2 linked regions of the Arthrobacter crystallopoietes genome follow. The protein of the gene in region 1 binds, or shares a complex with, the protein of each later gene. Links are inferred from orthologs where the notes say so. Each region holds a gene or a part of one and is shown on either strand. Other genes may lie near its edges.

Region 1 (4,187 bases):
GGCAAGTTCAAGGGTCTGAGCGGACTGATCAAGATGAAGGGCATCACCGTCATCGAGGGTGAGGGCAAGCTCACCGGTAAAGACACCGTCGAGGTCAACGGCACCACCTACACGGGCAAGAACATCATTCTGGCCACCGGCTCCTACTCGAAGACCCTGCCCGGCCTGGAAATCGGCGGCAAGGTCATCACTTCGGACGAAGCGCTGGAAATGACGGAGCTGCCGAAGAAGGCAGTCATCCTCGGCGGCGGCGTCATCGGCGTCGAGTTCGCATCCGTCTGGAAGTCGTTCGGTGTGGACGTCACCATCGTCGAAGGCCTGCCCTCCCTGGTTCCGAACGAGGACCCCTCGATCATTAAGGTCCTGGAGCGCTCCTTCAAGAAGCGCGGCATCAAGTCCAACACCGGCGTCTTCTTCGAAAAGGTAGAACAGAACGACGACGGCGTTGTCGTCACCCTCGCCGACGGCAAGACTTTCGATGGCGACCTGCTGCTCGTGGCGGTTGGCCGCGGTGCCAGCACCTCGGGCCTGGGCTTCGAGGAAACCGGCCTGACCGTGGACCGCGGATTCGTCATCACCGATGAGCGCTGCCACACCGGCGTGGGCAACATCTACGCCGTCGGCGACATCGTTCCCGGCGTCCAGCTGGCCCACCGCGGGTTCCAGCAGGGCATCTTCGTGGCAGAGGAAATCGCCGGCAACAACCCGGCGATCGTTGAAGACATCAACATCCCGAAGGTGACCTTCTGCGAGCCCGAGATCGCCTCCGTCGGGCTCAACCAGCCGCAGGCTGAAGAGAAGTTCGGCAAGGAGAACGTCGAAACCGCCGAATACAACCTGGCCGGCAACGGCAAGAGCTCCATCCTCGGCACCAGCGGCATCATCAAGATGGTCCGCCAGAAGGATGGCCCCATCGTCGGCATGCACATGATCGGCGGCCGCATCGGCGAGCAGATCGGTGAAGCGCAGCTGATCGTGAGCTGGGAAGCCTACCCCGAGGACGTCGCTGCCCTGATCCACGCACACCCGACCCAGAACGAGGCCCTCGGCGAGGCCGCCATGGCCCTCGCCGGCCGGCCGCTTCACGGTTAGCCAGACCCCCTGCTTAGTGCACTCCGTCCTGAGGCGGGGTGCACTAAGCTCAAAACAAGATTCCCCAGCCCGACCAGAGCTGGACCGGAGAAAACAGATTTAAGGAGAACGGGGACGAAATGTCTGAAACCGTGAACTTGCCCGCCCTCGGTGAGAGTGTCACCGAAGGTACCGTTACCCGCTGGCTGAAGCAGGTCGGTGACCGGGTAGAAGTAGACGAGCCCCTGCTCGAAGTTTCCACCGACAAGGTCGATACAGAGATCCCGTCCCCGGTTGCGGGTGTTATCGAGGAAATCCTCGTCGCCGAAGACGAAACTGCCGACGTCGGCGCCGCACTGGTCCGCATCGGCGACGGTTCAGGTTCCGGCGATGCTGCCCCGGCCGAGGCCGCTCCGGCACAGGAGGCCCCGGCTCAGGAGGCACCCGCACAGGAAGCTCCCGCCGAAGAGGCTCCGAAGCAGGAGGCTCCGGCCGCCGAATCCGGCGCCAAGGGCACATCCGGCTCGGGCGAGGGCACCGAAGTTACGCTCCCTGCGCTGGGTGAAAGCGTCACTGAAGGCACCGTCACCCGTTGGCTGAAGCAGGTCGGCGAAGAGGTAGCCGTCGACGAGCCGCTGCTTGAGGTTTCCACGGATAAAGTCGATACCGAAATTCCCTCCCCCGTAGCGGGTACGCTGCAGGAAATCCGGGTGAACGAGGACGAGACCGCCGAGGTCGGCTCCGTCCTCGCCGTCATCGGCTCCGGCGCAGGCGCCCCCGCCCAGGCGGCTCCGGCAGAGGCAGAGCCCGTTGCCGCCGCACCTGCGCAGCAGCGCGAGGAACCGGTCGAACAGCCTGCCCCGGCCAAGGAAGAAGCTCCCACCAAGCAGGCAGCGCCCCCCGCTCCTGAGAAGGCACCGGCAGCCCCGGCCCAGGCCGAGACTGCAGAAGGTGCCGGCACTTCGGACGCCGGCTACGTGACTCCGCTGGTGCGCAAGCTGGCCAACCAGCACAGCATCGATCTGTCCTCCGTGCAGGGCACCGGTGTCGGCGGACGTATCCGCAAGCAGGACGTGCTCTCCGCTGCCGAGGCAGCCAAGGCTCCTGCTGCCCCGGCCGCTCCGTCGGCAGGCAAGGCCGCGGCGTCCGCTCCGGCGGCAGCCGGTGCCGGCAAGCGCGGCACGGTGGAGAAGGCCCCGCGCATCCGCCAGGTCATTGCCCGCCGCATGCGCGAGTCGCTGGATGTGTCCACGCAGCTCACGCAGGTCCACGAAGTGGACATGACCAAGGTTGCCAAGCTTCGCGCCAAGGCCAAGAACTCGTTCCAGGAGCAGAACGGCGCCAAGCTGACCTTCCTGCCGTTCATCGCCAAGGCGGTTGCGGAAGCGCTCAAGCAGCACCCCAAGCTGAACGCTTCCTACGATGAAGAGAAGCAGGAAATCACCTACCACAACGCCGAGCACCTGGCGATTGCGGTGGACACCGACAAGGGTCTGCTCGTCCCGGTCATCAGCGACGCCGGAAACCTGAACCTGGCCGGCCTTGCCGGCAAGATCGCCGATGTTGCGGACCGCACGCGGACCAACAAGATCGGCCCGGACGAGCTGTCCGGCGGTACGTTCAGCATCACCAACATCGGCAGCGTGGGTGCCCTGTTCGACACCCCGATCATCAACCAGCCGCAGGTAGGTATCCTCGGCACCGGTGCGATCGTCAAGCGCCCGGTTGTGGTCTCCGATGCGAACGGTGACGACTCGATCGCCATCCGCTCCATGATGTACCTGTCGCTGACCTACGACCACCGCCTGGTCGACGGCGCCGATGCAGGACGCTTCCTGCAGACGCTGCGCACCCGTCTGGAAGAGGGCGCGTTCGAGGCTGACCTGGGTCTCTAGCAAGGTCCGGACAACGACGGCGGCGGGTGGCGTTCCAGCGAACGTCACCCGCCGCCGTCGTCGGCTTAACGGCACAGTTCCGGCGGGTTCCTACTACAGTTCGTAGAAAAGTTGTCTCCTGAGGCTCCGTGGCGCGGCGTATTCCCTGCTCAGAGCCGATAAGCTAAGTGCCATGGAGATCCTTTACAGCATTTTTGTCTTTCTGCACGTCGTAGGTGCGGCCATGATCGTGGGCATCTGGATCGGCAACATGAAGAAGCCGACCGTCCACCCGCGCCAGTTCGACGGCGCCATGCTCCAATTGATCACCGGCGTCATCATGATGGGGCTCATCCCGGCCATGCCCGATGACTTCACCGACCCGAACTACATTAAGCTTGGCATCAAGCTCGTCATCGCCCTGGTTGTCGGTGTGCTGGCCTTCATCGGCCGCCGCAAGTACAAGGCCAACGAACCCATCTCCACCGGCCTGGCGCATGCCGTGGGTGGTTTGGCCCTGCTCAACATCGCCCTCGCAACCCTCTGGAACTGATCCGCGGAGTTTATCCGACGGCCGGCATCCCTCCGGGGTGCCGGCCGTTTGCATACCGGACGCAACGTGGTGGCAAACGATTCTGCCGCACCCTAGGATGAAGACGAAGGCACCGGCCAGTGGCCGCTGCCCGCACAGTAGGATCATCCGAATCAGTTCCGACCCAAGGAGTGCACATGGCTACAACCCGCTCGGCCCACACCGTATGGAAGGGCGACCTTTTCACCGGATCCGGCCAGACTTCCCTGGACACTTCCGGCCTCGGCACCTACGACGTGACGTGGGACGCCCGCGCGGAAAAGGCGGAAGGCAAGACCAGCCCGGAGGAACTGCTGGCCGCTGCCCACGCCACCTGCTACTCGATGCAGTTCAGCAACATGCTCAAGGAAAACGGGACCACCGCCGAGAGCATCAAGACGTCGGCCGCCGTTGACTTCGTTCCGGGCACCGGGATCACCGAGATCCGCCTGACCGTGGATGCAACCGTCCCGGGCATCAGCAACGAGGACTTCCAGCGCCTGGCCACCGGCGCCAAGGACACCTGCCCCGTATCGGGTGCACTGGCTTCGGTTCCCAGCATCACCGTCGAAGCAACGTTGGCCAGCTAGCCGGCTGCGACAGCTTCAACTGAAGGACCCCGGTGCGTAATCTGCACCGGGGTCCTTCAGTGTCTTAAAGCGGCTTTCAGC
Region 2 (4,932 bases), 960 kb from region 1 along the record:
CTGATTGATGAACTGCATGTTCTGCTCCTGAAAATCGACGTGCAGGCAACGACAGCACGAGTCTACGACGCCGAGCCAAATCACCGGTGCACCGCTTCTGACGGGGTCTGTTGGCGCTTCGTCACATTGGTTTCAAAACAATCGTATGAGATTGGCCTGCACAGCGGATGTGTCATTAGACTGGCTAGAGGTCCAGACCCGGTGCGTCCAAACGCACCTCACGCGCCCGTGACGACTGCAGCAGATTGTTGCCATGGGCCGCAGCGTGTGGTCTGTAGGGCAAGCGGCAACACATGGAAGAGGCGTATAACAAGTGCCAGAGCATCCCAATCTTCGTCTACCCGAGGAATTCGGCGGTAACGAGTGGCTCGTCGACGAAATTTACGAGCAGTACCTCCAGGACAAGAACTCGGTGGACAAGAAATGGTGGAGCATTTTCGAATCGGCCGGCGCCGGCTCAACCCAAACCGCTAATGGCAACGCGCCGCGCGCTGCAAGGGAGGAAACCGACCCCCAGACGCGCCAACTGCCGGTAGTCAAGGAGCCCAAGGGCACCCCGGCAGCTTCCGCCGAAACCACCGCGAACAACCGCAGTGCGGAAAAGCGGATCCCTGCGGATGCCGAGCCTGCCCCCAATACTTCCAAGGACAAGGCCGTGCCCGCCGCCGCCGAAACGGCCGCCAAGTCCGAGCCGAAAACGGCTCCCATCCCGGCGCAGCTGCCGAAGTCTTCGCCCAACTCCCAGACCGAGGAAGACAAGATCTCGGTCCTGCGCGGCCCGGCCAAGGCCATCGCCACCAACATGGACCAGAGCCTGAGCGTTCCGACGGCTACGACGGTACGCGCTGTGCCGGCGAAACTGCTGATCGACAACCGCGTGGTCATCAATTCGAATCTGGCCCGCGCCCGCGGCGGCAAGGTCTCCTTCACCCACCTCATCGGCTACGCGGTCATCAAGGCACTTGGCCAGTTCCCCAGCCAGAACGTGCATTACGACGAGGTCGACGGGAAGCCCGTTGCGGTCCAGCCGGCCCACGTCAACTTCGGCATCGCGATCGACATGCCCAAGCCCGACGGCACCCGCCTGCTTGTTGTTCCGAACATCAAGAAGGCCGAAACCATGAACTTCGCGGAGTTCTGGCATAACTACGAGGACCTCATCAAGCGCGCCCGCGCCGGTAAGCTGACCGCTGACGATTACGCTGGCACCACGTCCTCGCTGACCAACCCGGGCGGCATCGGTACCGTCCACTCCGTCCCCCGGCTGTCCAAGGGCCAGGCGACCATCGTCGGCGTCGGTGCCCTCGAATACCCCGCCGAATTCCGCGGGGCAAGCGAGAAGACCATCGCCGCGCAGGGCGTTGGCAAGATCATCACGCTGACCTCCACGTATGACCACCGCGTCATCCAGGGCGCCGGCTCAGGCGAATTCCTACGCCTCGTAGAGTCGCTGCTGCTCGGCGAGCAGGACTTCTACGACGAGATCTTCGAGGCTTTGCGAATTCCGTACGAGCCGGTTCGCTGGCGTCCGGACAACCAGGTTGACGTAGAACTGCAGGTCAACAAGATTGCCCGCATCCAGCAGCTCATTCACGCTTACCGGGTCCGCGGACACCTCATGGCGGACACAAACCCGCTGGAGTACGTCCAGCGCAAGCACCCTGACCTGGACATCCTCACTTACGGCCTGACCATGTGGGATCTGGACCGCGAGTGGGTCACAGGCGGCTTCGGCGGCAAGTCCCGGTTGAAGCTGCGCGACATCCTCGGTGTGCTCCGCGATGCCTACTGCCGCACCACCGGCATCGAGTACATGCACATCCAGGATCCTGAAGAACGTAAATGGTTCCAGGACGAACTGGAGCGCCCGTACGCGAAGCCCAGCCGCGAAGAGCAGCTGCGCGTCCTGGGCAAGCTCAATGCCGCCGAGGCGTTCGAAACGTTCCTGCAGACCAAGTTCGTGGGCCAGAAGCGCTTTTCGCTGGAAGGCGGCGAATCCCTGATTCCGCTGCTGGACGCAGTGATCTCGGATGCCGCCGACGACGGCCTGGACGAAGTGGCCATCGGCATGGCCCACCGCGGCCGGTTGAACGTGCTGACCAACATTGCCGGCAAGACCTATGCCCAGGTGTTCCGCGAGTTCGAGGGGACGCAGGATCCACGCAGCGTTCAGGGCTCGGGCGACGTGAAGTACCACCTCGGCACCGAGGGCACCTTCACCTCGGACAACGGCAATGAGACCAAGGTCTACCTCGCGGCCAACCCCTCCCACTTGGAAGCCGTTGATCCGGTCGTCGAAGGCATCGTGCGTGCCAAGCAGGACCGTCTCGACCAGGGCGACGGTGCGTTCGGCGTGCTCCCCATCATCATCCACGGCGATGCGGCATTCGCGGGCCAGGGCGTGGTTGCGGAGACACTCAACCTGTCCCAGCTCCGCGGCTACCGCACCGGCGGTACAGTGCATGTCATCGTCAATAACCAGGTCGGCTTCACCACCTCGCCGCACGCATCGCGCTCCTCGGTGTACTCCACCGACGTAGCCAAGATGATCCAGGCGCCGGTCTTCCACGTCAACGGGGATGATCCCGAAGCCGTTGTCCGGGTGGCGCAGCTTGCGTACGACTACCGCCAGCGTTTCCACAAGGATGTTGTCATCGACATGGTCTGCTACCGCCGGCGCGGGCACAACGAGGGCGACGATCCCTCGATGACCCAGCCGATGATGTACAACCTGATCGAAGCCAAGCGCTCCACCCGCAAGCTGTACACCGAAGCCCTCGTCGGCCGCGGCGACATCACGCAGGACGAGGCCGACCAGGCGCTGCGCGACTATCAGGAACGTCTGGAACGGGTCTTCGCCGAAACGCATGCCGCCCAGACCTCGCCGATTCCGGTTGTCACCAAGGACGCGGCCGCCGTCTCGGACATCGAACGCCCGCTGTCACAGCAGGCCGAAGACGAGGTCCGCGTACCGACCAGCACCGCTGTCAGCACCGAGGTGCTCGCCCAAATCGGCAAGGCGCACGTCAGCATTCCCGAAGGCTTCACGGTGCACCCCAAGCTCAAGGCGCTCCTGGAGAAGCGCGAACAGATGTCGCGTGAAGGCGGCATCGACTGGGGCTTCGGCGAAATTGCCGCCTTCGGCAGCCTGCTGATGGAAGGTGTTCCGGTCCGTTTGGCTGGCCAGGACTCGCGCCGCGGTACGTTCGTCCAGCGCCATGCCGTCTTCCATGACCGGTCATCCGGCAAGGAATGGGCACCGCTGACGCAGCTGTCCGAAGACCAGGCGAAGTTCTGGATCTACGACTCGCTGCTCTCCGAATATGCGGCCATGGGCTTTGAATACGGTTACTCGGTTGAGCGGCCGGATGCGCTGGTCATCTGGGAAGCGCAGTTCGGCGACTTCGTCAACGGCGCACAGACGGTAATCGATGAATTCATCTCCTCGGCCGAGCAGAAATGGGGACAGCGTTCCTCGCTGGTCCTCATGCTGCCGCACGGCTATGAGGGCCAGGGACCGGACCACTCGTCCGCTCGCATCGAACGATTCCTGCAGATGTGCGCCGAAGACAACATGATCGTGGCCAATCCGACCACCCCGGCGTCGCACTTCCATCTGCTGCGCCGCCAGGCCTACAGCCGTCCGCGGAAGCCGCTGATCATCTTCACACCCAAGCAGCTGCTGCGCCTGAAGGCTGCCGCCGCCAATGTCGAGGACTTCACGGAGGGCCGCTTCCAGCCGGTCATCCCGGAGGTCCAGGAACTGAACGCAGGGGAAGTCGACCGGGTGGTCCTGGTATCGGGCCGCCTGTACTACGACCTGCTGGCTGCCCGCCAGAAGAACGGCGACACCAAGACTGCTCTGGTCCGGGTCGAGCAGCTATACCCGCTGCCGGCCCAGGAAATCGAGGCCGAACTGGCCAAGTATCCGAACGCCGAGGTGGTCTGGGCCCAGGACGAGCCCGCCAACCAGGGGCCGTGGCCGGTTATTGGAATGATGCTCCCGCAGAGGGTGGACACGAGCCTTCGTCTGGTTTCGCGCCCCGCGTCCGCCGCTACCTCAACAGGTTCCGCCAAGCGGCACGCTGTCGAGCAGGATGTCCTCGTGAAAAAGGTGTTTGAGCGCAAGTAAGTAAGATGATGGGTGGGGTGCACAGACACCCCACCCACTTCTTTTTAACCAGAGGCCTGCCCTAACCAACCAGAAAGCATCTTGTGGAGCAACGCAAAATCAGGATCGCCGCTGTCGGCGACGAACTCCTTGCCGGTACCGGTGATCAGCGCGCCCTCGGTTGGCTCGGACGGACTCTGGCCCGTACCAATCCCGCGCCGGCCAGCCTCGAATCGTTCACTCTGGCGTCGCCAAACGAGGGCACGGAGGAACTTGCCGGACGCTGGCTGCAGGAGGCAGGACGCCGGTTTGATGACGGTTATGAAAACCGGCTCGTTATCGGACTGTCCGACCGCGACCTGGATCTGGAGCTGACGACGGCCCGGAGCCGGCTGAACCTGGCCAACATTCTTGATGGTGCGGCTCAGTTAAGCGTCAAAGCCTTCGTCGTCGGTCCGCCGCCCGGCCTCGATGCCGAGCGCAACCAACGCCTTGCCGAGCTGTCGGCCGCATTCGGTGATGTCACCACCCGCCGCAAACATGTCTACGTTGATACCTTCACTCCCCTGCTCAATCACGAACAGTGGCGCACGGATCTTGCCGCTAACGGCGGCGCTCCCGGACAGGCCGGCTACGGTTTGATCGCCTGGCTGGTCCTCCACCGCGGCTGGTACAGCTGGCTGGAACTGCCCGAGCCCGCTTGACTCCACCCCCAGTCCGCCGGCCAACCCGCTTCAGTCGCCGTCACCGGTTAGGCGTGCATGGACGGATGTGGGAGACTGGTACGCAGTTCTTTTTCATCCAGGTAAGGAGGCAGCTAT

What was found. Proteins that work in one complex are often made in the same cells at the same time.
Region 2: sucB (region 1) and AC20117_RS21785 share a complex: the UniProt entries of both Bacillus subtilis proteins name them as parts of the 2-oxoglutarate dehydrogenase (OGDH) complex. The link is inferred for Arthrobacter crystallopoietes from one-to-one orthologs.

What each region holds. Positions count from the first base shown.
Region 1 is NZ_CP018863.1:3,774,464-3,778,650, reverse strand. What follows is about bases 604-3,588. They hold sucB (2-oxoglutarate dehydrogenase, E2 component, dihydrolipoamide succinyltransferase), read left to right. Parts: upstream 604-1,211; coding sequence 1,212-2,966; downstream 2,967-3,588. Other genes in these bases: AC20117_RS17405 (hypothetical protein), read left to right, coding at 3,139-3,498; lpdA (dihydrolipoyl dehydrogenase), read left to right, coding at 604-1,092. Also shown: more of lpdA, read left to right, coding at 1-603; AC20117_RS17400 (OsmC family peroxiredoxin), read left to right, coding at 3,675-4,106; AC20117_RS17395 (S41 family peptidase), read right to left, coding at 4,183-4,187. UniProt on the Bacillus subtilis protein: E2 component of the 2-oxoglutarate dehydrogenase (OGDH) complex which catalyzes the second step in the conversion of 2-oxoglutarate to succinyl-CoA and CO(2).
Region 2 is NZ_CP018863.1:4,735,140-4,740,071, forward strand. The notes cover bases 1-4,332. They hold AC20117_RS21785 (multifunctional oxoglutarate decarboxylase/oxoglutarate dehydrogenase thiamine pyrophosphate-binding subunit/dihydrolipoyllysine-residue succinyltransferase subunit), read left to right. Parts: upstream 1-313; coding sequence 314-4,132; downstream 4,133-4,332. Other genes in these bases: guaB1 (GMP reductase), read right to left, coding at 1-18; AC20117_RS21790 (GDSL-type esterase/lipase family protein), read left to right, coding at 4,216-4,332. In the rest of the region: more of AC20117_RS21790, read left to right, coding at 4,333-4,815; AC20117_RS24395 (50S ribosomal protein bL37), read left to right, coding at 4,931-4,932. UniProt on the Bacillus subtilis protein: E1 component of the 2-oxoglutarate dehydrogenase (OGDH) complex which catalyzes the decarboxylation of 2-oxoglutarate, the first step in the conversion of 2-oxoglutarate to succinyl-CoA and CO(2).